2 regions of the Arthrobacter sp. ASL1 genome follow, and region 1 is predicted to be linked to the other one. Evidence: predicted binding sites of a transcription regulator. Region 1 holds the regulator's gene; the other holds the start of a gene.

The links. The regulator Rex, encoded in region 1, represses fermentation and respiration genes when NADH is low (regulators of the CRP and FNR family bind a similar motif). The targets are predictions, from matches to a motif close to CTTGTGAANNNNTTCACAAG.
Region 2: a site for Rex is predicted at 5,402-5,421, ahead of AC1MEQ_RS07375 (queuosine precursor transporter). Genes of this name have one in related genera too.

Annotation. Positions count from the first base shown of each region.
Region 1 is NZ_CM155284.1:2,996,741-3,010,982, forward strand. Features, by position in the region: gene gdhA (NADP-specific glutamate dehydrogenase) at 1-555, shown strand, start outside; gene AC1MEQ_RS14165 (flavin reductase family protein) at 641-1,189, shown strand; gene AC1MEQ_RS14170 (3-deoxy-7-phosphoheptulonate synthase) at 1,488-2,573, shown strand; gene AC1MEQ_RS14175 (helix-turn-helix domain-containing protein) at 2,711-2,923, shown strand; gene AC1MEQ_RS14180 (30S ribosomal protein bS22) at 3,051-3,149, shown strand; gene AC1MEQ_RS14185 (HAD family hydrolase) at 3,261-4,079, opposite strand; gene AC1MEQ_RS14190 (glutaredoxin family protein) at 4,248-4,502, shown strand; gene AC1MEQ_RS14195 (redox-sensing transcriptional repressor Rex) at 4,499-5,149, shown strand; gene AC1MEQ_RS14200 (hypothetical protein) at 5,174-6,097, opposite strand; gene AC1MEQ_RS14205 (histidine phosphatase family protein) at 6,143-6,805, shown strand; gene AC1MEQ_RS14210 (TlpA family protein disulfide reductase) at 6,810-7,433, shown strand; gene AC1MEQ_RS14215 (cytochrome c biogenesis CcdA family protein) at 7,433-8,224, shown strand; gene resB (cytochrome c biogenesis protein ResB) at 8,224-9,897, shown strand; gene ccsB (c-type cytochrome biogenesis protein CcsB) at 9,915-10,955, shown strand; gene AC1MEQ_RS14230 (hypothetical protein) at 11,146-11,379, shown strand; gene AC1MEQ_RS14235 (PLD nuclease N-terminal domain-containing protein) at 11,395-11,820, opposite strand; gene AC1MEQ_RS14240 (DUF4229 domain-containing protein) at 11,875-12,144, shown strand; gene AC1MEQ_RS14245 (1,4-dihydroxy-2-naphthoate polyprenyltransferase) at 12,157-13,053, opposite strand; gene AC1MEQ_RS14250 (AMP-binding protein) at 13,097-14,215, opposite strand; gene AC1MEQ_RS14255 (1,4-dihydroxy-2-naphthoyl-CoA synthase) at 14,225-14,242, opposite strand, start outside.
Region 2 is NZ_CM155284.1:1,551,369-1,565,610, reverse strand. Features, by position in the region: gene AC1MEQ_RS07395 (enoyl-CoA hydratase/isomerase family protein) at 1-6, shown strand, start outside; gene AC1MEQ_RS07390 (S8 family peptidase) at 79-3,438, opposite strand; gene thiD (bifunctional hydroxymethylpyrimidine kinase/phosphomethylpyrimidine kinase) at 3,878-4,699, opposite strand; gene AC1MEQ_RS07380 (TetR/AcrR family transcriptional regulator) at 4,696-5,361, opposite strand; gene AC1MEQ_RS07375 (queuosine precursor transporter) at 5,595-6,323, shown strand; gene AC1MEQ_RS07370 (acyl-CoA dehydrogenase family protein) at 6,398-7,552, opposite strand; gene AC1MEQ_RS07365 (CaiB/BaiF CoA transferase family protein) at 7,557-8,759, opposite strand; gene AC1MEQ_RS07360 (fumarylacetoacetate hydrolase family protein) at 8,795-9,655, opposite strand; gene AC1MEQ_RS07355 (SDR family oxidoreductase) at 9,682-10,455, opposite strand; gene AC1MEQ_RS07350 (dihydrodipicolinate synthase family protein) at 10,455-11,315, opposite strand; gene lhgO (L-2-hydroxyglutarate oxidase) at 11,348-12,586, opposite strand; gene AC1MEQ_RS07340 (MFS transporter) at 12,583-13,836, opposite strand; gene AC1MEQ_RS07335 (TRAP transporter permease) at 13,833-14,242, opposite strand, start outside.

The DNA.
Region 1 (14,242 bases):
TCCGGCGGCTACATCGTCGACGAGGCCGGCATCGACGTAGAGCTGCTGCGCGAGATCAAGGAGGTTGAGCGCGGCCGCATCAGCGACTACGCCGACCGCCGCGGCTCCAAGGTCGACTACGTAGAGGGCGGCAGCGTGTGGGATGTCGATGCCACCGTCGCCCTGCCCAGTGCCACGCAGAACGAGCTGGACGCCACCGCCGCCAAGCGGCTGGTGGAATACGGGATCGTGGCCGTCGCCGAAGGCGCGAACATGCCGTGCACCGCCGACGCCACGCAGATCTTCCAGGATGCCGGCGTCCTGTTCGGCCCGGGCAAGGCAGCCAACGCCGGGGGCGTGGCCACCTCCGCCCTGGAGATGCAGCAGAATGCCAGCCGCGATTCGTGGAGCTTCGGGCACACCGAACGCCGCCTCGAGGAGATCATGGTCGGCATCCACACCACCTGCGCGACCACCGCCGACGCCTACGGCAAGCCCGGCAACTACGTTGCCGGCGCCAACATCGCCGCGTTCACCAAGGTCGCCGACGCCATGCTCGCCCTCGGCGTCATCTAGCCGGCACCTGCCGCAGTCGGCAACCACCATCGAGGGACCATCCCGCCAGGCGGGCTGGTCCCTCGATGTCTGCCAGAGTAGTGGCATGGAGAATCCAGAACCGCTATCGGGACACCGGATCGAACCCGCTGCGGTGGACCAGGGCGATATCGACGCCTACCGTACGCTGGCCGGGGACATCGCCTCGGGCACCGCGGTGGTCGCCGCACGCCAGCACGGCCGGGACGTCGCCGCGACGGTGACCGGGTTCCTCGACGTCTCCTACGATCCCCCGACGATGCTCGTGAGCCTCTATGCCGACGGCCGCATCGCCGAGGCGGTCGAGGCTGCCGGGGCGTGGACCCTCTCGCTGCTCTCGGGGGAGCACGAGGGTACCGCGAACTGGCTCGCCAGCCCCGGGAACCCCGTCTACGGACTGCTCAACCAGATCCCCTTCCGGCGTTCCCCGGTGTCCGGGGCAGCCGTCATCGAGGGGGCGATCTCCTGGTTCGAACTGCGCACGACGGCGGTACACCGGGTGGCCACGCACCTGGTCGTGGCCGGCGAGGTGCTGTCCATGGGCGGCGGTGATGACACCCAGGCTGCGAATGACCCGCTCGTGCACTTCTCCCGCGAGTACCGCCACCTGCGCTAGGAGGAGCCTGCGGCAGAGTGGTCGCACCGCGTCATATTCGCGGCCGGGCACACTGCCACGGATGCGGCCGCGCTAGGCTGAAGCGATGACGACCCGTTGGTATGCGTATTTTGCGTCGGCTCTGGAGGAGCCCGCGACACGCTGATTGCGCATGCCCACCTCCAGAGCCGACAGGGCCGGAACACCAGTTCCCGGCCCTTTGCCATTGAAACGGCGGCCCTGGACGGTGTGGTCACACCCCGGTAGGTAACCCGGGGCCGCAGTGGAAGGGCACGACGCCACCACCGAAAGGCCCCCGATGACCACCACCGGCCACGAAACCGCGACAGCCCCGAACACCGATGAACACATCGTCGCCTACGCCCCGCTCGCCACCCCCGCGGAATTGAACATGGAACTGCCCGCCGGCCCGGATGCCCAGTATGCCGTCGCCCGGGCGCGCGAGGAGGTCCGCGCCGTCCTCGCCGGGTTGGACGAACGACTGCTGCTCATCGTCGGCCCCTGCTCCATCCACGATCCGGAGGCAGGGCTGGAATACGCCCGCGCCCTGGCACGCGTCGCCGCCCGCCACCGGGGGGAACTGCTGGTGGTGATGCGCACCTACTTCGAAAAGCCACGGACCACGGTGGGCTGGAAGGGCCTGGTCAACGACCCCGGGCTCGACGGCAGCCACGACATGGACACCGGACTGCGCATGGCCCGGCGCTTCCTGCTCGACGTGACCGCACTGGGCCTGCCCACCGCCACAGAGTTCCTCGAACCGGTCACCCCGCAGTACCTGGGCGATCTGGTGTCCTGGGGTGCCATCGGCGCCCGGACCGCGGAAAGCCAAATCCACCGGCAGCTGGTGTCCGGCCTGTCGATGCCCGTCGGGTTCAAGAACGGCACCGACGGCGGACTGCAGGTCGCCCTCGACGCCTGCGCGGCGGCCTCCGCCGGGCAGGCGTTCCTGGGAATGGATCCCCAAGGACGCGCCAGCATGGTCCGTACCGACGGCAATCCGGATGTTCACCTGGTGCTGCGCGGAGGGGCTTCAGGACCGAACTACTCGGATGCCGACATCGAGGCTGCCGCCAGTGCGGCGTCCGCAGCCGGGGTGAACCCCCACCTCGTCGTCGATGCCAGCCATGCCAATTCCGGGAAGTCCCACGAACGCCAGTCCATCGTGCTCGAGGAGCTGGCCGCCAGCATCGCCGCCGGGCAAGACCAGCTGGCCGGAATCATGGCCGAGAGTTTCCTGGTGCCCGGTGCCCAGAAGATCATCCCGGGGGCACCGCTGACGTACGGGCAATCTGTCACCGACGCGTGCATGGGATGGGAAGCCACCGAGACGGCGCTCGACACACTGGCCGCAGCCGTCAGATCCCGCATGGCGGCAAGATGACGGGAAACGGTTGCCAAGAGTTTCACAATCTTCCCACCAGCCACTAAGGTGGGTTCCTAGATGGTAGTGCGCGCGGATTGATCCGGGCGATGCCTCGCTGGGGGTGTTCCTTTCAGCCAGTTCAGGAGAAAATGCCGATGGCCGACGCTAAGAACTTTTCGAACGCGCGCTTCATGACGGTGGCCGAGGTCGCCGAGATGATGCGCGTCTCGAAAATGACCGTGTACCGTTTGGTGCACGCTGGCGACCTTCCAGCCGTGCGTTTCGGCCGCTCCTATCGTGTGCCGGAAACGGCCGTCGAGGCCTACCTGAACACCGCCCGCGTTGACGGGGCATCGGAGACCGCGTGAGAGCGTGGTCTGCGCCGGCCCCTCGGGCAAGGTAACCTGTTAAGGAACATTTAACGTCCGCGATGGTTGCTGCCTGCTCCCCGCGTGGCCGTCAGCAGTAATCAATCACCAGTCTGTGAGGAACCAAATGGGCTCAGTTATCAAGAAGCGCCGCAAGCGGATGGCCAAGAAGAAGCACCGCAAACTGCTTCGCAAGACGCGTCACCAGCGTCGCAACAAGAAGTAGCCACGCAGCGGGACAAGTTCCTGCGCGAAGGCGAACGATGGCGGGTCCACCCTCGGGTGGCCCCGCCATCGTCATGTCCCGGACCGTCCACCCCGGTGCACAGGGCAGGCATCAGCCGCGGAAACGTCGCTTCATCATCATCAGGCCCCGCCAGAGTCCATACACCGCGCCCGAATAGGTAGCGGCCCGCAGGCCGATGGTCGCCGCGCGTCGGCCGCGCCGGAAATCGTAGACCGGCCAGTGGTGGGCCAGGGCGTGACGGCGCAGCCGGGCATCCGGGTTGATCGCCACGGGATGGCCAACCACTGTCAGCAAGGGCACGTCATTGTAGGAGTCGCTGTAGGCCCAGCTGGCGGACAGGTCCAGCCCGTCACTGGCCGCCAGCTCCGATACGGCTGCTGCCTTGGCCGGACCATGCAGGATCTCGCCCACGAGTCGGCCGGTGTAGACACCCTCGTGCTGGTCGACCACCGTCCCCAACGCGCCCGTCAGGCCGAGTTTCGCGGCGATCACATCGGCGACCTCCAGCGGAGTCGCGGTGACCAGCCAGACCGGACGATCGGCATCGAGATGGGCCTGCGCCAGCGCCCGGGTGCCGGGCCAGATGCGGCTGGCGATAAACTCGTCGTAGATCTCGCCGCCCAGTGCCGACATGTCGTCGACCAGGATGCCCGCGGCCAGCGCCAGCGCCTGGTCCCTGACACGGTGGACCGAAGCGAGGTTCTCCCCACGCAACAGGAAGCTGGCCTGCTGGGCGCCGATCCACAGGGCATGGCGCAGGCTGAACGCACCCCGGCTATACATCTTGCGGGCGACAGCAAACAGGCTGGCCCCGCGCATCATCGTGTTGTCGACGTCGAAGAATGCGCCGGCCTGGCCCACCGGACGCTGCGTATCTATCGCGGCGGCTGACTGGGGCTGCTCTGGCATCCGCCCAGTCTATCCACAAGCCATTTTTCCCGGGACCGCTGGCCGGAGTCCGGTCCGGCGGAACCCTGCATTCGGCCGCCATCCGGCGAACGAATCCGTCGCAGAGGGGTCGTGCCAACAGGCGGTCATGTGTGGGGCCGGGGCGGTGCAGGGCGGTAGGTTTGGATCATGGAATCTTCGGAACGGGAACCGAGAGTGCGGCTGTTGACCAAGTCTGGCTGCCATCTCTGCGCCGCGGCTCGCCAGACCGTCGAATCCGTGACCCTGCGGCATGGGGTGGGATGGGATGAGGTGCTCATCGACGACGATCCGGAATTGGTGCGGCGCTTCGGCGAGGAGGTCCCGGTGCTCCTGGTCGATGGAGTGCAGCGCGACTTCTGGGTCATCGATCCGCTCCGACTCGCAAAGCTGATCGGCGCATGAAACCGGGGGGAAAGCTCCTCCCGGAAGCGACGCTGGGCCGCATGACGCTGTACCTGCGCGCCCTGGAGGCCCTACGTGAAGCCGGACGGGCGACCGTCTCATCGGAGGTACTTTCCGCGGCGGCAGGGGTGAATCCGGCCATCCTGCGAAAAGACCTGTCTCTCGTGGGCACCTTCGGTACGCGTGGCGTTGGCTACCGTGTGGAGGTGCTCGCCGCGCGCATATCCACGACGCTCGGCCTCGAGCGGGAGTGGCGCGTGGCCATCCTCGGTGCCGGCAACCTCGGACGGGCACTGGCCGGCTACTCCGGCTTCCAAGACGGGGGATTCAGCGTCGTGGCCATCTTCGACATCGCCGAATCGGCGGTAGGACGCCAACTCGGCGGGCTCACCGTCCGCCACGTGGACGAACTCGCCGAGGCCGTCGGCGGGCTGGGCATCAACATGGCCGTCCTCGCAGTTCCGGGGGGTGCCGCCCAGGGACTCTGCGCACGGGTGGTTTCCGCCGGCATCACCAACATCCTCAGTTTCGCCCCGGTGGTATTGCAGGTCCCCGAGGGGATCCGCGTGCGGAAGGTGGACATGGCCCGGGAGCTCCAGATCCTTGCCTACCACGCCGCGTTCGGTGCCGACCGGGACGGCACCTGAACCGCCCCGGCCGAACTTTCCGGACTACTTCCGGAAGCCGCCATGCTTGTGCAGGGCCACCGCGCCGATGTACTCCGAAGAAGGCCGAAGCCAGGAGCAGACGATGCCGGCAATCCCCAACCCGATGGCCAGGAAAGCCAGCAAGTCGAACTGGGACAGCAGACCCACGAGGGAAATGACCGCCAGCACCGTTCCGGTGATACGTGCTCCGTTGCTGCCCTTGCGGATGAAGGTGGCGATCAAGGCATAGATACCCGCGCCGATCACCATGATGAACAAGACAGCGATCTTCATCGGGCCGATGATCGAAGCCATGTCGAGGCCTGCGTCCCGAAGCTCCTGGTCCATGGCGGGGTCCTGGGTGGTCATCGCCTGGTTGATGGCATCCAGTATGACGGAGTTCGGCACGAAGAGCAGGATCAGCCCCTGGATGAGGGTGACCAGCCCGGCCGCCATGATCAACCAGAAGGCCGCATTGACCTGAGGCGGCCGTGCGGGCCGTGCCCCGGGAGCAAGGTCGGAGCCCGGTTGCCCGCCCGGGGGCTGCTGGGGATAGCCGTAGTACTGCTGATTCGGGTATGCCTGGCCCGGCGGCGGCAGATTCGGTTGGCCGGGCTGCCCATAGCCCTGTGCGCGCGCGTCGCCCGGTTGGCCATACTGACCGTATGCGGGCGGTTGCCCCGGTGCGGCCTGGCCATAGGGCGGCGATTCCCCTTCGGGAATCCGCTGGCCGAATTTTGGCGGCTCCGGAACCGGCGGGGTTCCGCCTCCCTGCTCGGGACGGGGGTCCTGGTCGGGATCCCGCGGATGGGGGGTGCTCATGATCTGTCCTCCGATGGTCTGGCGTGCGGTCTGCTTGTCTCCAACACTAATGTGCCCATGCCCGGCGGGGGCATCATCCTGTAGGTTGAATCCGCCCGCCCGCGACGTGTCGGTGAGCGGGATCACCGCCGGGCTTTAGGCGTGGACGCAAAGGTTTGAGAGACTGGACGCATGCCTGCTGCCACCGTCCACCTGCTCCGCCATGGAGAGGTCCACAACCCGGACAAGGTGCTCTACGGCAGACTTCCCGAATTCCATTTGTCGGAACTCGGCCGCATCATGGCCGAGCGGGCTGCCGGCTATTTCAGCGCCCAGCGCGAAGCCGGTGCCAAGATCGTGCATCTGGCGGCGTCTCCACTGATCAGGGCCCAGGAAACCGCACGTCCGACGTCAGAGTCCCTGGGCCTGGAGATATCGACCGATGAGCGGATCATCGAGGCAGAAAACCACTTCGAGGGGCTGTCCGGCGTGAAGGGCCATCTGGCCCAGCCGCGCCATTGGCCGTACCTCGTCAATCCATTGCGGCCGTCCTGGGGGGAGCCCTACCGGGCCCAGGTCGACCGCATGATGGCCGCGGTGAAGGACCACCGCGACCGGGCCGTGTCACTCGGCGGCCCCGGTGCCCAAGCCGTGCTGGTCAGCCACCAGCTGCCCATTTGGGTCACGCGCCTGGCCGCCGAAAACAAGCACCTGTGGCATGATCCCCGACGGCGTCAATGCACGCTTGCGTCGATCACCAGCCTGGATTTTGAGGGGGAACGGCTCGTCGCCGTTCGTTACACCGAACCCTGCGCTGACCTTTTGGCCAACGCGGCAAACATCCCCGGAGCCTAGCAACATGCCGTCCCGTCCCGATTCATCTTTTCCCGAGCGCCGCCGAGTGCTGCGTGCTGCTGCCCTCCTCGCAGCGGTCATCCCGTTGGCGGCCTGCTCGGCCGATGACGATCCCCTGGCTGAACAAGCCCGGGCCGGCAACGGCAAGAACTACATTGCCGGGGATGGATCGGTCCAGGAATATGGCCGCGATTCCCGCGGCAAGCCCCTGGACCTGAACGGGACCACGTACGACGGTGAGAAGATCGGCCCCGAGCAGCTGAAGGGCCAGGTCACGGTCCTGAACTTCTGGTACGCAGCCTGCGCACCCTGCCGCCTGGAAGCTCCGCATCTGGCAACGTTGAGCAAGGCCTTCGCCAAGAAGGGCGTGCAGTTCTACGGGGTGAATGTGCGCGACGGGAAGGCGACCGCAGCGGCGTTCGAGCGCACCTTCGATATCCCCTACCCGTCGATGCCGGACGCGGACGGGTCCATCCTGCTCTCGATGACGGAATATGTGCCGCCGCAGGCAGTACCCACCACCCTTGTGCTGGACCGGCAGGGCCGGGTCGCCGCACGACTCCTCGGCGAGGCCGATGAGTCAACGCTGAAGGCCCTGATCTCCGACCTGGTCGCCGAGCCAGCGTGATCGCCGGGCTCGCCACGGTCTTGCCGGCGCTGAGTGCCCAGGCCAATCCGTTCGCCGAAGCCGTCCAGGACGGATCCCTGTTGTTGTCCATACCGGTGGCAGTCCTCGCCGGCCTCGTTTCCTTCTTGTCCCCGTGCGTCCTGCCGCTGGTCCCCGGATTCCTCGGGTACGTCACCGGCCTGACCGGGGCCGACCTGGCCGACCAGAAGCGCGGACGCATGGTCGCCGGTATCGGGCTCTTCGTGTTGGGGTTCAGCATGGTATTCATGCTGGTGGGCGTCGTCTTCACCAAGGTTTCGGTCTGGCTAATACACGGAGGGGATTGGGTCACCCAGGCCCTGGGGCTGGTGGTCATCGTCATGGGGATCGTTTTCATGGGCGGTTTCTCCTGGTTCCAGCGGGACCGGAAGATCCATCACCGTCCACCGGCCGGATTATGGGGAGCGCCTGTGCTCGGCATGACCTTTGGATTGGGCTGGGCGCCCTGCATTGGCCCGACCCTCTCAGCCGTTCTGGCCATGAGCACCGGGCCGGAGGCCAATGTGACACGTGGCGCGCTGCTGACCTTCGCCTACTGCCTGGGTTTGGGCGTCCCCTTTCTGCTCATCGCCTTGGGCTTCCGCCGCGCCGCCGGCACGCTGGCGTTCTTCAGGCGCCACCAACGCGCCGTCATGCGGGCCGGTGGCCTCCTCCTCGTCGTCCTTGGTGTCCTGATGGCCACCGGACTGTGGGGCGACTGGGTGCTGCAATTGCAATCGTGGTTCAAAAACGACGTAAGGATGCCGATCTGATGGCATTGACCAGGAATACAGATCAACCGTCATCGTCCGGTCCGGGCAAAGGAAAGAAGCCCCGGGACGGCGACGTCGCGGTCCCCGCTCTTGGCCCGCTCGGTATGCTCCGGTGGGCATGGACCCAACTCACCAGCATGCGCACCGCGCTGTTCCTGCTCTTGCTGCTGGCGGTGGCCACCGTCCCGGGCTCGCTCTTCCCACAACGTTCGGTGAACCCCACCGAGGTGACCGCTTACCTCGACAACAAGCCGGTGCTGGGCCAGTGGCTGGACGCCTTCCAGCTCTTCGACGTGTTCTCGAGTGTGTGGTTCTCGGCGATCTACCTGTTGCTGTTCATCTCCTTGATCGGGTGCGTCTTCCCGCGCGCCAAGAAGCACCTGCAGGCCCTGCGGACACCGCCTCCGCGCACACCGGCCCGGCTATCGCGGCTGCCGGAAAACGGGACCCTGGAAGTTTCCGCGCTCCCTGCGGATCTTCCCGACAGCCAGGTCCTTGCGCGCTCGGCGACCCTGCTGAAGAAGCGAGGCTACCGCGTCGAGCAGCGACCCGACGGCCAGACCCCGTCGGTGGGCGCCGAACGTGGCTACATCCGCGAGGTCGGCAACCTGATCTTCCACTTCTCGCTCATCGGCGTGCTGTCCGCCGTCGCCATCGGCGGCGTCTTCGGTTACAGCGGCCAACGCATCGTCGTCGAGGGGGAATCCTTCGTCAACACACTGGTCTCCTACGACTCCTTCACTCCCGGGACCGGGTTCAAGGAAGGCTCGCTGAGTCCCTTCTCCGTCACCCTCGATGATTTCAACGTGACCTACGACCGCGAATCCACGACGCACTTCGGCCAGCCCATCGACTTTCACGCCAAGGTCACGACCTCGGAACCGGGAAGCGAGCCGAAGAAACAGGACCTGCGCGTCAACCACCCGCTGCGGATCGGCGGGACGGCCGTCTACCTGGTCGGCAACGGGTACGCACCCGAGATCACCGTCCGCGACGGGAATGGCGACGTGTCCTACTCCGGACCGGTGGTCGCGGTCCCGCAGGACGCTGTCCTCACCTCCCTGCTGGTGCTCAAGGTGCCCGATGCCCGGCCCGACCAGCTCGGCTTCGTCGGGCTCTTCCTTCCCACGGCCGGCGTCAACTCGTCGGGGGTGGGCATCTCCCTGGATCCCAGCCCGGTACTGCCACAGCTGCAGCTGAACTCCTACTACGGGGACCTTGGCCTGGACTCGGGGGACCCGCAGAATGTCTTCGTGCTCGATACCGACAAGCTCACCGAGCTCAACAGCCGCAACCTCGACGCGGGCGGGCTCATCGTCAATGCCGGGCAGACCGTGAAGCTGCCCCAGGACAAGGGGTCCATCACCTTCGACGGCATCAAGCGCTACGCGGCACTGGATATCCACCACGACCCGGGTAAGCTGCCCGTGGCCATCTTCGCCGCGTTGGCCCTGCTTGGCCTGGCCGTCTCCCTGTTCACCCCCCGCCGTCGTGCCTGGATCAAGATCCATCCGGTCGGGGAAGGGCCCCGCGACGGTGACGACCACGGCGGGCGTATCATCGAATACGGGGTGCTGGCCCGTGGGGAAGATCCCCGCGTGCGGCAGGAGGCCCGGGAGCTTCGCACACTTCTTGAGCGCGAATTCACCGGCGCCAGCCGGACCAAAGTTTAGGAGACAGAGGAACACGCATGCCAACGATCAATGAACAGCTCGGCGCCTACAGCGACCTCTTCATGCTGCTGGCGGCCATGGCGTACGCCATCGCCTTCATCGCCTTTGCCTGGGATCTGGCCAAGTCCAACCAGACCATCAGGGAGCTGGAGTCGGGGCTGCTGGCCGAGGAAGCCAAGCAGCTGGCGACCGTTGGCGCCACGTCCGCTACGGATCACCAGGACCGCGGCCCGCACGCGCCCGCCGCCGATGACGGCGTGCTCGTCAACGAATCGATGAACTACATCCACAGAGCCGGCAGGCGCACCGCGGCGCGCGTGGGTGTCTCGATCGCGTGGATCGCCGCGGCCATCCACGTGTTCGCCGTGGTCTCCCGCGCCATCGCCGCCGGCCGTGTGCCATGGGGCAACATGTACGAGTTCCTGACGACCGGTGCCATGATCGTTGCCCTCGTATTCCTGGTCGTTCTGCTCAAGAAGGACCTGCGGTTCATGGGGACCTTTGTCATGGGTCTGGTCACTCTCATGCTGTGCGCCGCGACCATGGGCTTCCCGACCCCTGTCGCCCATCTGGTACCGGCGCTGCAGAGCCCGTGGTTGATCATCCACGTGTCCATCGCCGTGTTGGCCTCCTCCCTGTTCACCATCACCTTCGCCTTGAGCGTGCTGCAGCTCTTCCAGGCGGACCGCCAGTCCAAACTCGCCGCCGGCAAGCCGGACAGGCTCGCCTTCCTCCGCATGGTTCCCAGCGCCGCCGCACTGGAGAGCTTCGCGTACCGGATCAACGCCGTGGCCTTCGTGATGTGGACCTTCACGCTCATGGCCGGCGCCGTCTGGGCCGAAGCAGCCTGGGGCCGGTACTGGGGTTGGGACACCAAGGAAGTCTGGACCTTCGTCATCTGGGTCGTCTTCGCCGGATACCTCCACGCCCGGGCAACCCGCGGCTGGACCGGAACCCGCTCGGCGTGGCTGAGCATCATCGGCTACCTGTGCATCGTCTTCAACTTCACCGTGGTGAACCTGTACTTCAACGGCCTGCACTCCTACGCAGGCGTCTAGGAGCACCGGCGAGGGGCCCGGCACGGAGAGCATCAACGCTCCGGCTGGGCCCTTGCTCATGCGGCGGGGCAGGGGCCTGTCGCCGTCCAGCCGTCGTGGCATTTCGGTGTCGGGTCCGAGTGCGCGCTGCGACGAAGCCGGGAATCTCGGGCTGCACATCGGCCGGGTGCCGGTGCCCTACGCTGGATCAATGACCTCGATGCCAGGGCCCGACCGGCCGCTCCCATACCTGCGCACGGCAGCGCTCCCGTTGGCCCTTGCCGTCCTGGCCATCGTCGCGGCGTTGGTATCAACGTTCCTGGCGGCCGTCGTGGCGAAGCTGGTGCTGTTGGGCCTGGCCCTGGTCCTGATCCTGGCCTGTGGCGTGAGCCTGGGTTTGCTCGTCTACCGCATCCGGAAGTCCGCGTCGACGCCCCAGCGCTGAGGCGAGTGGCGGAAACTAGGACGTGGGGGGATTGGTATCCCGGTCCGAGGGAAGCCCGTCACTGTCGCTCGGCGGTTGCTCGTCCTTCTGGTCCTTGGCCTCCCGGGCCTTCAGCTCCGCTTCTCGACGGCGCAGCTCCTCGTCCTTGGCGCGCTGTCGGCGCTGTGTCTCGAGGCTGCGCAGGAATTCGGGGTTGTCGTCGGGGGCCGAGGGGCCCGTGGTCGGACGCTGCCGGGCCACGGGGCCGGAAGCCGAATCATTGGGCCGCCCCAACCAGAACCACAAGCAGGCGCCGACGAGGGGCAAGAGGATGATGGCCACGATCCATCCCGGCTTGGCGATGCTCCGCACCCGGTGCGCCGGTGTTTGCGCACACTGGATCAACGCATAGATGGTGACGGCGAGGGCCACCAGTGCGCCGAGCAACAAATTCCTGACCATGCTTCCAGTGTAGTGAAGATTCCGCCCACCGGGTGCAGCCGGTAGAATCGGACTGTGCAGTTCCTCAAGTACACCATTATCCGGTTGGTTCTCTTTTTCGCCATATTCGCGGCGTTGTACTGGGGCCTGCGTTTTTCCCTCTGGCTGGCAGCCCTGGTCGCGGCCGTCGTGGCATTCTGCATCGCCTACCTGTTCCTGAACCGGATGCGGTCCGCCAGCGTCCAACAGGTCCAGTCCAGGGTGGCGGACCTGCGTAGCCATCCCGGATCCCACAAGAGTGCCCTCGAACGCGAGGACGAGGAAGCCGAAGACCGCTTCCAGTAGCCCGGCGGCAGGTCAGCCCTGTTGGCGTAGCACCACGGTGACGACCATGCCGATGGCGAACAGGATGCTGTAGGCCAAATTGATGAATCCGGTGTGTTTGAGCACCGGGATCAGGGCCTTCCTGTCGCGGCTCTTGAGCATGACCCACGCAGGCATCAGGCACAGCGGGGCCACCAGCACCACGAGCATGAGCCACGGATACCCGCGCAAGAGCAGCAACGGCAGAAGGATCGGCAGGGCCAGCATCAGGACGTAGGCCACACGCGCCCAGTCGTCGCCGAGCCGGACGGCGAGGGTCCGTTTTCCCACCTCGCGGTCCGTGGGGATGTCGCGCACGTTGTTGGCCATCAAGAGCGCAGTGGCGATCAGTCCCGTCGCGCAGGCACCGATCCAAGCGGTGGCGGGAAGCTGCAGGACCTGCGTGAAGGTGGTGCCCAGGGTTGCCACCAGGCCGAAGAAGAGGAAGACGAACACATCCCCGAGGCCCTGGTAGCCGTAAGGCCGCTCGCCGCCGGTGTACCCCCAGGCAGCGAAGATCGCGGCGACGCCGACCAGCAGCAGCGGCCACGCCTGGGACAGCAGCACCAGGACCAACCCCGCAACCGCGGCGGCCCCGAAGCAGGCGAACGCGGCGGCCTTGACCTGGCCGGGCTTCGCGGCCCCCGATCCTGTCAACCGCAGCGGCCCGACCCGGACGTCGTCGGTCCCGCGGATGCCATCCGAATAGTCGTTGGCGTAGTTCACCCCAATCTGCAGCAACAGGGAGACGAGGGCGGCCAGGATGGCGCGGAACCACCAGATGTGGCCATCCACCCCAAAGGCCGCCGCCGTGCCGATGATGACCGGGGCGATCGCCATCGGGAGGGTGCGCAGCCGGGCGCCTTCGATCCATTGGGCGGGCGTGGCCACGGCGGGGTCCTCTCGGTAGGATGCTGGCGGTTTCTCCAGCGTCCTATTCTCTCCCCAGGTCACCCAACAGGGAAATTGCCGCGCGGCGGTCGGGTTTCCCACCGGGCAGCGTCGGCAGTTCGGGGACCACGAGCAGCCGATGCGGGACGGCTGCCCGGCCCAGAGCCGAGCGCACGGCATCACGGATGGCTTCCGCGGTGACGTCGCCGGTGACCAGCGCGCCGACGACGGAACCCCATTCCGGGTCGGGGACTCCGAGGACCAGTGCGGAGCGGATTCCCGGCAGCGTTTCGATCGCGGCCGCGACGGCACCTGCGGAGACCTTGACTGCCCCGGTGTTAATGACGTCGTCGATGCGTCCGTCGACCCGCAGTGTCCCGTTCTGGTACGCGCCCAGATCGTCGGTGGTGAACCAGCGGGTCCCCTCGCCGTCGACCGAGAAGTGCGCTTCGGTGAGTCCGGGGTTGCCCAGGTAGCCGCCGGCGACGACGTCGCCGCCCAGGTGGATCCTGCCCTCCAGGGTGGAGATGCGCACCCCGGGAAGCGGTTCGCCGTCGTACACGCAGCCGCCGCAGGTCTCGCTCATCCCGTAGGTGCGGATGATCCGCAGCCCATGGGAGCGCGCGGCGGCCCGCAGGGGCTCAGAGGTCGCGCCGCCGCCGAGCAGGATCGCGTTGAAGCGGCGCAGCGCCGAGATGGTGTCCGGTTCCGGATCGTCGAGCAGCCGGGTCAACTGGGTGGGCACCAGCGAGGTGATGCGCACCCGGTCGGTCAGCTCCGCGGCCGCGGCGGTGAAGCCCTCCGGCGTGAAGCGTGCGTCCAGGTCCATCGCCCAGGGGCGGGTCCCGGCGTACAGGCTGCGGGTGAGCACGGCCAGTCCCGCCACGTAGTGCACGGGCAACGCCAGCAGCCACTGGCCCTCGGCGCCCAGGTATTCCGCCGTCGCCATGGAGGAGGCGGCAAGGGAGTCGACGGGCAGCACGGTGCGTTTGGGGGTGCCGGTGGAACCCGAGGTGCGCACGACGGCGCCGCTGCCCCCGGGCGCGTCGGTCGCCTGTTCCAGGCGGTGGCTGCCCGGGCTGTCGCCGGGCAGGACCTCGACGGCCGGACCCTCGTCGTTCAGGGCCGCCGCGAGGGCGGCCAGCAGGGGTTCGATGTCCATGCGGTTCGCCTAGAAGTAGTAGGGGTG
Region 2 (14,242 bases), 1.4 Mb from region 1:
CCCTGAGCCCAGGGAACCTGGACACAAAAAGAAGGTGCCGGCGGTGTGAAACCGCCGGCACCTTCCCTGTTGGTGCGGTTACCGCTTCGTGAAGGTCACGACCTGGGCCTTGTCGCCCGTCTGGTTGTGCAGGTGCAGGAAGAGGCCCTGCTCCTGGTTGTCCTTCTTCTTGGCCATCGCCATCTTCTTCGGGAAGGCGTTGGAGTAATCCTGGACGTGGGCCGTCAGGGTCTGCCCCGGAAGGTCGGCAAAGGCCGTCCCGGTGCCGGCACCCTCGAACCACAGGTCCGGATCAACCGCGTTGTAGGCGATCCAGTCGGTGGAGTCCACCGGCACCTGGGCGCCGGACTCGTCCGCGTTGTACTGGCTCCACGTGGAGACCCGGTACTGGATCTGGCCGGAGGACTTCTCCGTCAGGCCCAGCGACGCCAGCGAGACCGGCAGGCTGACCGTGCTCGTGTCGAACGTGTTGGAGTCCGTCTCCCCGGTCAGGCCGTTGGTCGGCCAGAGATCGACCTGTTCACCGGATTTCAGGTTGTAGGTCGCCGCAAGGTCCAAGTCGAGCGAGTCGACGTTCGTGTTGAACGTGACGAAGTCGGCCTGGTTGTCGCCGTTGGTGTCGATCTCGACGTCGATCTCCGTGCCACCGGCCAGATGGGCCCAGTTGCCGAAGGTGCTGACGCCAATGTTCAACAAGCCGTTGGCGATCCCGTTGGACGGGGCGTCGGAGGCGGCACCGACGTACTGCAGGTCCATGGCGCGTGCGCCGGGGATCTCGTCGGCCGACTTCGGGAGCTTGGCGCTGGTGTCACCGAGCTCGAAGGCGGAAACCAACGACAGGACGCGCTCGTCGCCGTTGCCCAGCAGCAGGCCCTTGCCCTTGAGCGTGACGTCGGCGGTGACCGCACCCTTCTTGGTCTTGATGTTCTTTTTGCTCACTGCCATGTCACTGGACGCCTTGGGGGCAGCCTGGACCGGCACACGCAGGGCCGGCTGGCCCTTGGCGGTCAGTTCGATGCGTCCTGTCGCGTCGGCCAGGTACTGGCGGTTCAAGCCCAACTGCTGCTTGTCCATCGTCGGGTCCATGGTCTTGGCGAACTTCTTCGGGTCGATGGTCAAGGTGACCTCGACCTGCTTGGACGTGCCCGGCTGGATGCTGACCCTGTCGGTGCTCAGCGAGTAGCTGGCGCCGGGGATCGTGGTGGCCGGAACGTAGTCGAGGCTGTAGTTCTGGGTGAACTTCGACTTGTTCTGCACCGTGATCGAGCTGGTCTTCTTGACCTGCTTCTGCCCCAGTTCAATGACGCCGAACGAGAGCGAGGTCAGGTCCGGTGCATCGGTGGCGTAGGCATAGACGGGGGTCTTGATCGCGGCATCGGCGATGACGCGTCCGGAACCCACACGGTTCGGCCCGTAAACCTCGCCGTTGGCTGCCGTGACGTCGGCCGTGGCCGTGTTCATCACGATGGACTTGACCTGGTACGCGGTGTAGTCACCGGATCCGGCGACCAGGGCGGCGATGCCCGCGGTCAGCGGGGTGGCCATCGAGGTGCCGGTCATGACGGCCGGTCCGTTGCCCGTGCCCACTCCGGCGGAACCGATGAGGGTGCCGGGTGCGGCGACATCTGGCTTGACGATGCCGTTGGAGCCGTGGACGCCACGCGAGGAGCTGGAGTTCAGCGTGTCCAGGGCACCGGATTCGCCGGAGGCGGTACCGATGAGGTCCTGGTCGAGCTGCACCTTCAGGGTGCCTGCCTCGGCGGCCGGACGCAGCTTCTCGGAGTAGTCCTTGTTGAACTGGATGCCCGGGATCGTGGCGTTGCCGGCGATGCCGGCGTCGAACACGCTGCGCGGGGAATCCAGGACGACGCCGGCGCCGCCAGCGGCAGCGATGTTGTTGAAGCGCTGGGCCGAGCCGCAGGGGAATGCACCGTTCTCTTCCCACTGGATCCAGACCCATTTGCCGTCGAAGTCGGTGCCGGCCGGGAAGGCGTCGCAACCGAACTTGTTCGAGGCATCCGCAACAACGACGTCGCCGGTGAGTTCTTCCTCTGTGGCGGCGGCGTAGTCGAAGTTCACCGAATACTGTCCGGCTGCGGTGCCGGCCACGTCGGCCGGGGCCAGGATCCGGGCGCCGTCGAGGGTGATCTTCGAGCCCACCGTGTTGGCGACGGTCAGCGAGGACCGGGAGTTGCCCGGTGATCCGCCGACGTCGGTCACGTCACCGGCGTTGCCGGAGGCGACGACGGAGAGGATGCCCTGTTTGGCCAGTGCGTCCACGATGTCGTTCTCGGGATCCTCCACGGGGGAGTTGTCCGAGCCGAGCGACATGTTCACGATCTGGGCGCGGTCGCTGAAGTCTCCGTCGTTGTTCGGGTCCAGCACGTAGTCGAGAGCCTGGCCCACGACGGAGGACGAGCCTTCGCAGCCGAAGACGCGGATGCCCACGAGCTGTGCTTCGGGGGCGGAACCGGGACCGATCTTCATGCCCGCGACCTCGTCGGCGCTGAGCTTGGAGTAGTCCCCGGTGAAGGTCTTGCCCTCGGCATCCACGCCGTAGCCGGCGGCGGTGCCGGAGACATGCGTGCCGTGGCCGGCGGACGCGCAGTCCAGCGGGTTGGCATCGGGTTTCGGGACGGGCTGGTATGTGTCGGCTGCCGGGTCGGCGTTGTAGTCGTCGCCCACCAGGTCCCAGCCGCCGATGAACTTGGCGGGGTCGCGTAGGCCGGTGTTGGCGGCCGGCAGGGTGTCGGAGGCCTGCGCCTTCTTGTAGGCCTCGACGGTGCCCGGGCCGCCGAAGTCGGCGTGGGTGTAGTCGACGCCGGTGTCGAGCACGGCAATGGTGACGTCCTTGCCGGTTTCGTCCAGGGCCGTCCAGGCATCGAGTGCCTTGGTGTCGACCACCGAGCCCTTGTTCGTCGGCGTTTTCGGCACGACGGCCGTGATCTTCACGACGTCGGGACGCTGTGCGAGCGCGCGAAGCGCATCCGCGTCGCCACGCAGGGCGACACCCGGCAGCGAGTTGGTCGTGGTGTAGACGACCTCGGACTTGGAGGCCTTCGCCGCGGCCGCGCCCTGTGCCTTGATGTTCTTGCGGATCTGCTTGACCTTGGCCGGGTTCTTGACCGGCTTGGCCATGCCGCGGGCCACGCTGGATGGCTGGGTGGCCGCAAAGGCGCCTTCACCGCTGAATTGGACGTAGGCGGTGACCTCGCCCTTCTTGCTGACCATGGGTCCGGAGACCTTCAGGTCGTGCAGGGTTGTGAGATCCTGCTTCTTCAACGCAGAACCCCCGAAGGCCTGTGCTTGGCTTCCGGGGGTGCTGTTAATGTCTTTCGGCGCGGCATTGGCCGGAACCGACATGGTGGCGGCTAGGACGATTCCCGAGGCCGCTGCCACGACGGCCCGGGCAAGCCGGGGCCGGTGCGAGTGATTCATGATGCTCCTTGTAACCGATTGGGCGGTTTTGGGGCACCGTTGGGGCGATTACCCCCGCGCGCCCCAAGCCATAGCCTAAGTGACTGCGGTCACAAGTCAAGTAGTTGCTTTACAGTTTTTTGGGGACCCCGGTGGTGTTTGTTGACAAGGATTGCGGGTCAATTCCGGCGCTCGCAGGGGAATACTGGGGGGATCTAGATACGGGCTGGCGTTAGTCGGCGGACGTCTGTGAAGACGAGGCCGCGGTAGGGGCGGTTTCGGGCGGGTTAGGCCGGCCGTTTGCAAACTCGCGGGATCGGGCTGTCAATAAGCAACTGATTCCGTGGATGCTTAAGGAAAATCCACCGGAAGTGATGAATCTGGACACTTTGGGGCAGAAAAATGCGCGGGGCACCCTGCTGCTGTCGATCCCGCCAGTGGGTTGCGCGAGGCTTCAGGCTCAGGCGCCACCCTGCCAGAGAGCGTCGAAGGGGGCGTGCGATGAGACCCGGTGTTGGATGCCGGTAGTGACGAAGGACTTGGCCGTTCGGGCGGCCTCCAAGGCGGTGGCGCCCTTGGCCAGTTCGGCGGTGATGGCGGCGGCCAGGGAGCATCCGGCTCCGGAGACGGCAACTTCGCCGATCTTGGGGGCTGACAGGATTTCGGTCGTCGTTCCGTCGTGGAAGACATCGACGGCATCGGATCCGGCCAACCGCACGCCGCCCTTGGCAAGCACCGCCGCGCCGCTGGCTTCGTGGATGATGCGTGCGGCACGCTCGAGGTCCTCGACGGTGGAAATGGTGATCCCGGAGAGCGACTCGGCTTCGAAGTGGTTCGGGGTGACGAACGTGGCCAGTGGCAGCAGCGTGGACTTCAGGGCCTGGTCGGTGTCCAGTGCGTGGCCGGGCTCCTGCCCCTTGCAGATGAGCACGGGGTCCAGGACGACGTTCTTCCATTTCTGGGAACGCAAGGCCGTGGCGACGGTGTCGATCGTCGCGGGGCTTCCCATCATGCCCAGCTTCACCGTGTCCAGTTGGCCGGCGTAGCAAGACTGGATGGCTTCGAGCTGGTCGGCGATGACCTGCGTGTCCACCGGCGTGAACCGGTGGTCCCAGTTCTGTTTCGGGTCGAAGGCGACAATGCAGGTCAATGCGGTAATGCCGAAGACGCCCAGCTGTTGGAACGTTTTCAGATCCGCCTGCGCACCGGCTCCTCCGGTGGCCTCGGATCCGGCGATGGTCAGCGTGATGGCCGGGGCTGTGCGCTGTTGCGTGGAAGTCATGACCCCATTTTAGGCCGGTCACGCCCCACATTGCGCACGACCCCGATGACGTCGTCGACGATGTGCCGCACCACCGGGAGTCGGGAGAGGACAGCCAGGCGGGCCATCAGCGAGGCGGCGTTGGCCGCCAGGCGGCGACTGCGTTCGGCACCGGGTGAGCCGTCGTAGGCCCAGAAGATGATCAGGCCGCGCTGGACGAGCCAGAGCAGTTCGGGCAAATCGTCGCGGATGGCGGCCGGTGGCTGGGGCAGCGAAGCCGCGACCGCCTGGCGCCAGAGGGCGAATTCCTTGGCCCGTGAGACATCGGATGCCTCGTCTTCGCCGATGGCGGCACGCAGCAGCACGGTGCCGCAATCGTGGAACGGGGCCAGTGCGTCCAGCGCCGCATCCAGCACGACCCGGATGTTGTCGCGCAGGTTGTTCCCCGAACGCAAACGCGGCCTGGCCGCACGCACCTGGTTGTCCACGAGTCCACGGGCCATTTCGCGGACCAGCGCCTCCTTGGAGGGAAAGTAGTAGTAGGCGTTACCCAGCGATAGCCCGGACTCGACCGCGATGGCGCGCATCGTGGTCCCGCGGTAGCCGTTCCGGGCGAACAGCTCCACCGCGACGTTTTGGATGCGTGCTCGCGTTTGGGCGGACTTTGTCGTCTTCGTTTCCATGGCTTCCTTGCAACGGCGGGGATCTGGGCCAGTCTAACCATTTTTGAACATGTTCGAAAAGCCAGGTGTTTGCGCTTCCCGGGACAGTGCCAGCCGGCGTGGACCACCTGGAGGCACCGCCGTCGTGCTCCATGGGAGAATGGACGAGTCAAGTGCTAATACAGCGGGCGGTGGAACCGGGGAGATCCCGGGATCCACGCCTGGCGAACCACTTCCAGAATGGGAACAACTTCATGCACGCCTCCTCCGGCAACCCCGTCAACACCCTGCCCGCGAAGCCCGCGGACCAGCGCGTCCGCCAGGCGGTCTACGCCTCGGCCGGCAGCCCCTACTTCTCCGCCGTGCTGGCCCTGATGGCCGTGGTGGTCATCCTCTCCAACATCGGTGCCACCAAGGGCGTGACCTTCGGCCCCATCATCACCGACGGCGGGTTCTTCCTGTTCCCGCTGGCCTACATCCTCGGTGACGTGGTCAGCGAGGTCTATGGGTTCAAGGCCGCACGCCGGTCGATCATCATCACGTTCCTGCTGGCCGCCTTCGCCTCCTTCTGCTTCTGGGTCGTCATCGCGTTGCCCGCCGCCGACTGGTACACCGGCCAGGCGGCCCTGGAACAGACGTTGGGGCCGGTGTGGCAGATTGTCGCCGCGTCGTTGTGCGGGTTCCTGGTGGGACAGACGCTGAACTCCTATGTCCTGGTGCGGATGAAGGACCGGTTCGGGGAAAAGCGTCTCGTGGGACGGCTCATGGGTTCGACCGGCGTGGGTGAATTCGCCGACACCCTGATCTTCTGCTCGATCGCCGCCTCCGTGATCGGCATCTCGACGGTTCCGGATTTCCTGAACTATGTCCTGGTCGGATTCGTCTACAAGACGGCAGTGGAATTCCTTTTCGTGCCGATCACCACCCTGGTCATCCGCTGGTTCAAGCGCCGCGAACCGACCTACGGGCACGCCGGCGCCTGAGGTCCACGTCACCGGTGGCGGGACACCCGCCACCGGTCATACGGTATGGATCGTGCTGTCCCGCTCGGGCCCTATCAGCGGAACGCCGGAATACCGGTGATCTTATTGCCGAGTATCAACGTGTGGACTTCGTCCGTTCCCTCATAGGTGCGCACGGACTCGAGGTTGTTGGCGTGGCGCAGCGGCGGGTAATCCAGTGTGATGCCGTTGCCGCCGAGGACCGCGCGGGCGTCACGGCATATCTTGATGGCCTCGCGGCAGTTGTTCAGCTTGCCAACGGAGATCTGGTAGGGCTCCAGCGTCCCGGCATCCTTCAGACGCCCGATCTGCAGCGCCAGCAGCATGCCCTTGTTGATCTCCAGCGCCATGTTGACCAGCTTCTCCTGCGTCAGCTGGTACCCAGCGAGGGGCTTGCCGAACTGCAGGCGCTCCTTCGAGTAGTCCAGGGCCGACAGGTAGCTGTCCCGGGCGGCGCCCATTGCGCCCCAGATGATCCCGTAGCGGGCTTCGTTCAGGCACTCGAACGGTCCGCGCAGTCCCTTCGCCTTCGGCAGCATGGCCGAGGCAGGCAACCGCACCTCGTCCAGCGCGATGTCGCACTGGATGGAGGCGCGCATCGAGAGCTTCTGGGGGATCGGCGTGGCGACGAATCCGGGCGTATCGGTGGGCACCACGAACCCGCGGACCCCGTCGTCGGTCACCGCCCAGATGATGGCCACTTGCGCCACCGACGCCAGTCCGATCCAGCGTTTGGCCCCGTTGATGATCCAGTCGTCACCGTCGCGCCGGGCGACGGTGGCCATGGAACCCGGGTCCGACCCGGCGGTCGGCTCTGTCAATCCGAAACAGCCAATCGCCTTTCCTGCCGCCATGCGCGGGAGCCACTCGTTCTTTTGTTCCTCGGAGCCGTGCTTGGCAATGGCGCTCATGGCCAACGAGCCCTGCACGCTGACGAAGGTGCGCAGGCCCGAATCGCCGGCTTCCAGTTCCAACGCGGCGAGTCCGTATTCCACGGAGGTTCGGCCGGGGCATCCATACCCCTTGATGTGCATCCCGAGAAGTCCGAGTTCCGCCATCTTCGGCACGATAGCCAGCGGGAACTCCGCATTCTCGTACCATCCGGCGATGTTTGGCTTGATCTCGGCATCTACGAATGAGCGGACCCTGTCGCGGAGGGCGAGCTCCGCGGGGGAGAGGAGGGAATCGATGGACAACAGATCTGCAGTCATGGTTCTACTTTCCAATTGACGTGGTGGAGAGCGCCGCGAAGGCCGCATCGTGGTGTTCGCCCAGCAGCGGCGGCAGGCGCCGGTAGGTGGCCGGGGTCTCGGAGAGTCGGATGGGGTTGGCCACTTGACGGCTGGTCCGCGAGCCGGCGGCGTCGGCGATCTGGACGGACGGGGCCAGACCCAGATCCTCGGCTAGTTGGAGGGCCTCGGCAATGGAATTCACCTTCCCTGCCGGCACCCCCTCGGTACTGAGCATCGTGGCCCACTGTGCCGCGGGCCTGCGGAGCAGCTCCCCTTCGAGGAGGGCCTTGAGCTCGACGCGGTGCTCGACCCGGACGGTGTTGGTGCGGAACCGCGGGTCCTCGGCCAGTTCCGGTACACCAAGTACCCGAGCAAGCCCCGCAAACTGTCGATCCGTGCCGACGGCGACTGCCAGCGGCCCGTTTTGTGTCTGCAGCGTCTCATAGGGTGCGATGCTCGGGTGGGCGTTGCCCATCCGCTGCGGCGCCTCCCCGGTCGCCAGCGTACTTGACGCCTGGTTCACCAGGCCGGCGAGAAGGGACGACAGGAGGTTCACCTCGATCCGCTGCCCCCGCCCGGTGGCGTCCCGGTGCCGCAGTGCCGCGAGAACGCCGACGGCGGAATTCTGCCCCGTGATCACGTCCACCAGCGCCACCCCCACCTTGCTCGGCTCCGCGTCCAACGACCCGGTGACACTCATCAGTCCGCCGACAGCCTGCACCAGCAGGTCGTAGCCGGGCAGCTGGGCGCCGCCGGTGCTACCGAACCCGGTGATGGAGCAGTACACCAATTCCGGCCGTTCGGCGTGCAGGGTCTCGAAATCCAGGCCGAACTTCTCCATGACGCCGGGGCGGAAGTTCTCGATCACCACATCCGCATCCAGTGCAATGGCGCGGGCACTGGCAAGGCCGTCGTCGGTGCGCAGGTCGCACACCACGGAGCGCTTGTTCCGGTTCACGCTGGAAAAGTAGGTTCCCACGCCGTGTTCGTCCACCGGGGGAATCCAAGACCGGGTGTCGTCCCCGGCCGGGCTCTCGACCTTGATGACGTCGGCTCCGAAGTCGGCGAGCATCATCGTGGCGTAGGGCCCCGCGAGGACGCGGGAAAAGTCGGCAACCCGGATGCCTTCCAGCGGCCCCGACCGATGTTCGGTGCCGTCCTGCGATGCACTATTGACGGTGTTCATGGCGCGTCATCCTCCTGATGTGGTGGTGGGTGTCCTCAAGGGGCGGAGGTCACGGGATTGCTGAGTGTGCCGACGCCGGAAACCCGGCATTCGGCCCTGTCCCCGGGCACCACGTGGATGGCTCCGGGAGTGCCGGTGGAAATGATGTCGCCCGGGTAGAGCGGCATCACCTTGCTGTGGAAGCTGATCAGGTACTCGGGGCTGTAGCGCATGTTGGCGACGATGTTGGTACGACGCACTTCCCCGTTGACCACCGTGGCGACCTCCATGTCCGCCAGCGTTCCGTCGCCGATCGCCTCGGCCAGCGGCACAATCCGCGGGCCGAACGAGAAGAACCCCGGGAAGTTCTTGGCCCGGGTGAGGAAACGCGGGTTGCGCTCCAGGATGTCCTCCGCGGTCTGGTCCAGTACCGGAACGACGCCGGCGACGTAGTCCAGGGCCTCCCCGACTTCCACATTTCGGCAGTAGCGGCCGATGACCACGGCGACTTCCGCCTCCGTCGTCGTGCGCTCGCTCTGTGCCGGCAAGGGGATGTCCTCGCTCGGGCCGATCACCGTATGGTCGCCCTTGATGAACGATGCCGGTTCCTCCGGCACACCTTCGGACAGATCCGCGGCGTGCTCCACGTAGTTCAGCCCGATTCCCCACAACATCCGCGGATGCCGGTAGGGCGCACCGAAGACGACGCTGCCCGGGTCCCTGAAGACGTCGTCCGCGGCGGCTTCCGCCAGCTCTTGCAGCTGCTCCAGCAGCCCCTCGGCGAGGATCGAGCGCATATCGCCGTGGAAATCCGGAAGCAGGTCACGGACTCGTACCAGGCCGCGCTGTGGGTGGACGACGGCGGCCGGTTCATCCGATCCCTCACGGATCGAGCAGAGATGCAGGGTATGTTTCATTGGTTCCCTTTCGTGGCTTGTCGGGACTAGTAGCTGCGGACCATTCCGCCGTCGACGCGGATCTGCTCACCGGTGACATATGCCGCCGGGCCGCTCGCCAGAAACGCGACGACGGCGGCGAACTCCTCCGGCTTGCCGTACCGACCCGCCGGGATGCCGGCCTCGGAGGACTTCCGGGCATCTTCGGGCGTCATTCCGGTTCGCTGGGCGACGGCGGCGTCGAGGGACGCCACCCGGTTGGTGTCGATGCGGCCGGGGAGCACCATGTTGACGGTGACCCCGTCGGTTGCGACCTCGGTGGCGAGGGTCTTGAGGTATCCGGACAAGCCGGCGCGGCCGATGTTGGACAGGGCCAAGTTGGGCAGGGGCTGCTGAACCCCACTGGAGCCGACGGCGATGATCCGCCCCCAGCGGCGCTCACGCATTCCCGGCAGGACCAAGGTGGTGAGCCGAATATGCTGAAGCAGTAGCTGATGGATGGCGGCCAGTGCCTGCTCGTCTGTGACATCCGACGCGCTGCCCGGGGGAGGGCCGCCGCCGTTGAGGACCATCACGTCGATGGGCCCGAAGGCCTGCTCCGTGGCCTTGACCAACGCGTCCGGTGTTCCCGCGTCGGTGAGGTCCAAGCCGATGCCGACGGCGGAGGGCAGCTTGGCGGCCTCGGCTTGCACCACCTCTTCGCGGCGTGCTGCCAGGACCACGTTGGCTCCCTCTTCGGCCATAGCCTGCGCGATGGCCAGGCCGATGCCGGAACTGGAGCCAGGCACCAGCACGTTCTTTCCCTTCAGTCCGGTATCCATCAGACCAGCTCCTTCACTGCTTCGAGGTGTGCGTCGATCATGTCGGCAAGCTCCTGCGGCAGTGTGGCCGCAGGCGGCCGGACGAGCGATTCGGCGATGATGCCGCGGCGCTTGAGGATTTCCTTGCGCAAGGCCAGCCCGATGCCGGGCTGGCCTTCGAAGTTGGCCAGCGGAAGCCAGGGGGCAAACGCCTCGCGGGCTGCGGGGAAACCCCCATCCTGGTGTGCGGTGATGGCCAGTTGCAGGGCTTCCGGATGGGAGAAACCCGTCATGGCTCCGGCGGCTCCGGCGGCGAGCTCATCGATTAGCCCGACGCCTCCGAGCCCACCGAAGACCGGAATGCCCAGGGCCCGGGTGAGTTGCGCGATGGCGGCGGCGGTGGGCGGTGCCTCGGACTTCACGGCGACGACGAACGGGCAATCCTTCGTGACGGCCAAAACCTGGGTGGTGCCGATTTTCACGCCGGAGGCCGCCGGGTAGTCCTGCAGGACGATCCCCGCACCGCTGGCCTGGTGGATGGCGTGCAGGTGGGCGCTGACTGCCTTGGGGTTGTCGGTGTTGGCCTGCACCATGAGCGCGGCCAGGCTTCCGCCTGCAGCAGCGACGGCGGTGTGCGCCTGCTCTATGGCGACGCTGGTGGTGCGCGCCGACAATCCGACGACGATCGGCGTTCCCCCGGCCTCATCGACGACAGTGCGGACCGCGAGTTCCTGCTCGGAAGTGTCCAGGGCTGCGCCTTCGCCAAACACGCCGAGCACCACCATGCCGGCTGCCGGAATGTCCAAGTAGAGCTGGACCTCCCGGCGCAATGAATCGGTGTCAACGGCGAACTCGGATCCGGCGAACGGAGTTGCGAGCACGCCCCAAAGACCTCGGGCTAACGGGGTGGCGTTCATGATGCGGTGCCGTCCTTCCGGTCGGGATCTTGATCGATGACCAACGAAACAATGTGCTCGGCGATGGCCAGTGAGGACGTGGCAGCGGGAGAGGGAGCGTTGCGGACACTGAGCACGGGCCCATTCCGGGTGATCCGGAAGTCATCCACCAGCGAGCCATCCCGGTCCAGGGCCTGCGCACGATTTCCCCGTGGGCCGGGAACGACGTCGTCGGCGGTCAGCTCCGGCACGTACTTCCGCGCCTCGGCCACGAACCTGCGCTTGCTCAGCGAACTGAGCATTTCACGTGCGCCGGTGCGCCAATGCTTCTTCGCGAAGGCCCGGAATCCCGGGTAGGCGATGGCGTCTCCCAGGTCGGAAGGGGAGACCGTGCTCCAGCCATACGCTTCCCGGGCAAGGGCGAGCACGGCGTTGGGCCCCACCATGACTTCACCGTCCACCCGAGGAGTGAGGTGGACGCCGAGGAAGGGATACCGGGGATCGGGCACTGGATAGACCAGGCCCCGGACGAGGTGACGCCGCTCGGGGCGCAGGAGGTAGTACTCGCCGCGGAAGGGCACGATTTTCGGGCCGTCCTCGCCTCCGGCAAGTTGTGCCACCCGGTCGGCGTGCAACCCGGCGCAGGTGATGACGGAGTCGAAAACCTCGGCGGTTTCGGCACCGTGGTGCTTACCGGTCACGACCATCTCGGTGCCACGGCGGGTGAACGCCGTGACTTCGAAAGAGGTGTGTACGGTGCCGCCGGCCGCCACGACGTCGTCGGCCAATGCGCAGGTGACGGCGCCGTAATCGACGATGGCCGTCCGGGGCGAGTGGAGTCCGGAGGTGCCCTCCACGTGGGGTTCGATGGAGCGGAGCTCCTCGCGATCGAGGAGGCGGACGCCGGGCACGCCGTTGGACTGGGCACGGCTCATGATGTCTGCGAGACGTGATTCCTCCACCGCGTTGCGCGCCACCAGGACCTTTCCGCATTCGTTGTACGGCAGGGCGCGTTCCGAGCAGTACTCGTTCAGCAACTCCACTCCCCGGCGGCACAACCGCGCCTTCAGGGAGCCGGGTGTGTAGTAGAGCCCGGCGTGCACGACCCCGCTGTTCCGACCGGTCTGGTGCGCCGCGAGCGTCGGCTCCTTCTCCAAGATGGTGACCTGGGCTTCGGGGTGGACCGCCAGTAGCCGGCGCGCCACGGCTGCGCCCAAGATGCCGCCACCCACTACTGCGTAACGCTGAGGTGTCATTGGTTCTCCTTTGGTGGCAATAAGTCGAGTGCTGATGGTGGACTGGTGGGCCGACGCCGAAGCATGAACACCGGCTGCCCGCGCGACTTGCGGACCATCCGGCGTCCGATCCGGAAGGTGATGGCTGCCGCCAGGGCAACGGCTCCGGTCGCCACCCAGGCGATGGAGTAGGAGGTGCCGCCAGCCAGGAAACCAAACCCCAACGGGCCGCCGGCGGCGCCGAGTGAGAGCCCGGTCTGTACGACGCCGGTTGCGGAGGCGGCCGCGAGCCTGTTGTCCCGGACGATGGCGAAGTGCAGCAGTCCGGGCCACGTCCAGCCGGCGCTGTAGGCCAGCAGGGCACCGAGCACCACCAGTGTCTCGGTCCCGACGCTGAGTAGCAGGTACCCCGGGACGCCGGCCACGAGCAGGTTCGCGATCAGCACGTACGGGCTGCGCCCCGGCATGCGGTCCATCAGGGCGCCGAGAAGGATCCGCACGCCGAGCCCCAACATCGCGGACACGGCAAAGAGCGTTCCGGCAGTGCCTTGCGGGATACCCATCAGGACGGCGGAGTCCACGAGGAATATTCCAAGCGAGGTGGATGCTGCCGCTGCCAGTCCAGCGCCGATGGTGAGGACGACCAACCCAGCACGCGGTGTCCCGCGGTCCTCGGTATGGCTCGCCGGCGTCGTCGGTCCCGTGGGATGCTGCCCACGGAACAGGGTCCACAACGCGAGGATGGTGGCGAGGACCGCGCCACTGAAGAACGCGTACCGCCAGCCCAGGACCAACGCGATTCCGGGAACCGCCAACCCGGCCAACATCGACGCCGCGGGAATTGACGACTGCTTGATGCCGAAGGCCAAGCCGAGCCGGTTGTTACCGATACTCCTCGAGATTCCGAGGTTCGCAGCGGGTTGGGCCATGGCGTTCGCCATTCCACCGATGAAGAGCGCCGCAACCAGGATCGAGAACGACGGGGCCGCGCCGGCCCCTGCCAACCCGAGTGCAGCCAGGGCGGCCGAGATGGCCATGCCCCGGCCGGCACCCAGACGCTGGACGACGCCGCCCAGTGGCCGCGCGAGGATTCCGGATACGGCGAACAGCGTTGCTGCCGCCATGCCCATCTTTGCTGGACCGAGCTGGAGGTCCTCCCGGATCTGTACTGCCAGGGCGCCGAGGAGGAACGCCGGGAGCACCCCCGTGGTGGTGACGTAGACGGCCTGAAACAGGGTCGCAATGGGCCGTCTGGACTGCACAGTAGTCACCGGGCGGGTTCGACTTCCGACGCCGGTGAGTCATGGGCATGGCGCCTCCTGCGCACCACATGGAGCGCCAGGCCAGCAACGATCAGGGCGGTGCCAATGGCCAACCACATCGGTTCCATGGCCAGCATGGGCAGGGAGCCGATGCCGATCAAAGTACGCTCCAGCCAGTTCGCCGGGCCCAGGATCCAGCCGCCGGTGGTCACCGCAAGCGCGGCGACGGCAATCGTCGAAACGAGCAGAGCCAGCAGCACCGTGCCGATCCCGCCCTGCATGAGCAGGCCGACGCCCGGCCCGGTGAGCACGAAGATGAACGGTACGAGGAAGGCGGAGAGCGTGTACCGCCACGTCAGCCACATCGTCTTGATGGGTTTACCGCCGGTGATGGCCGATGCTGCGAACGGCGAGA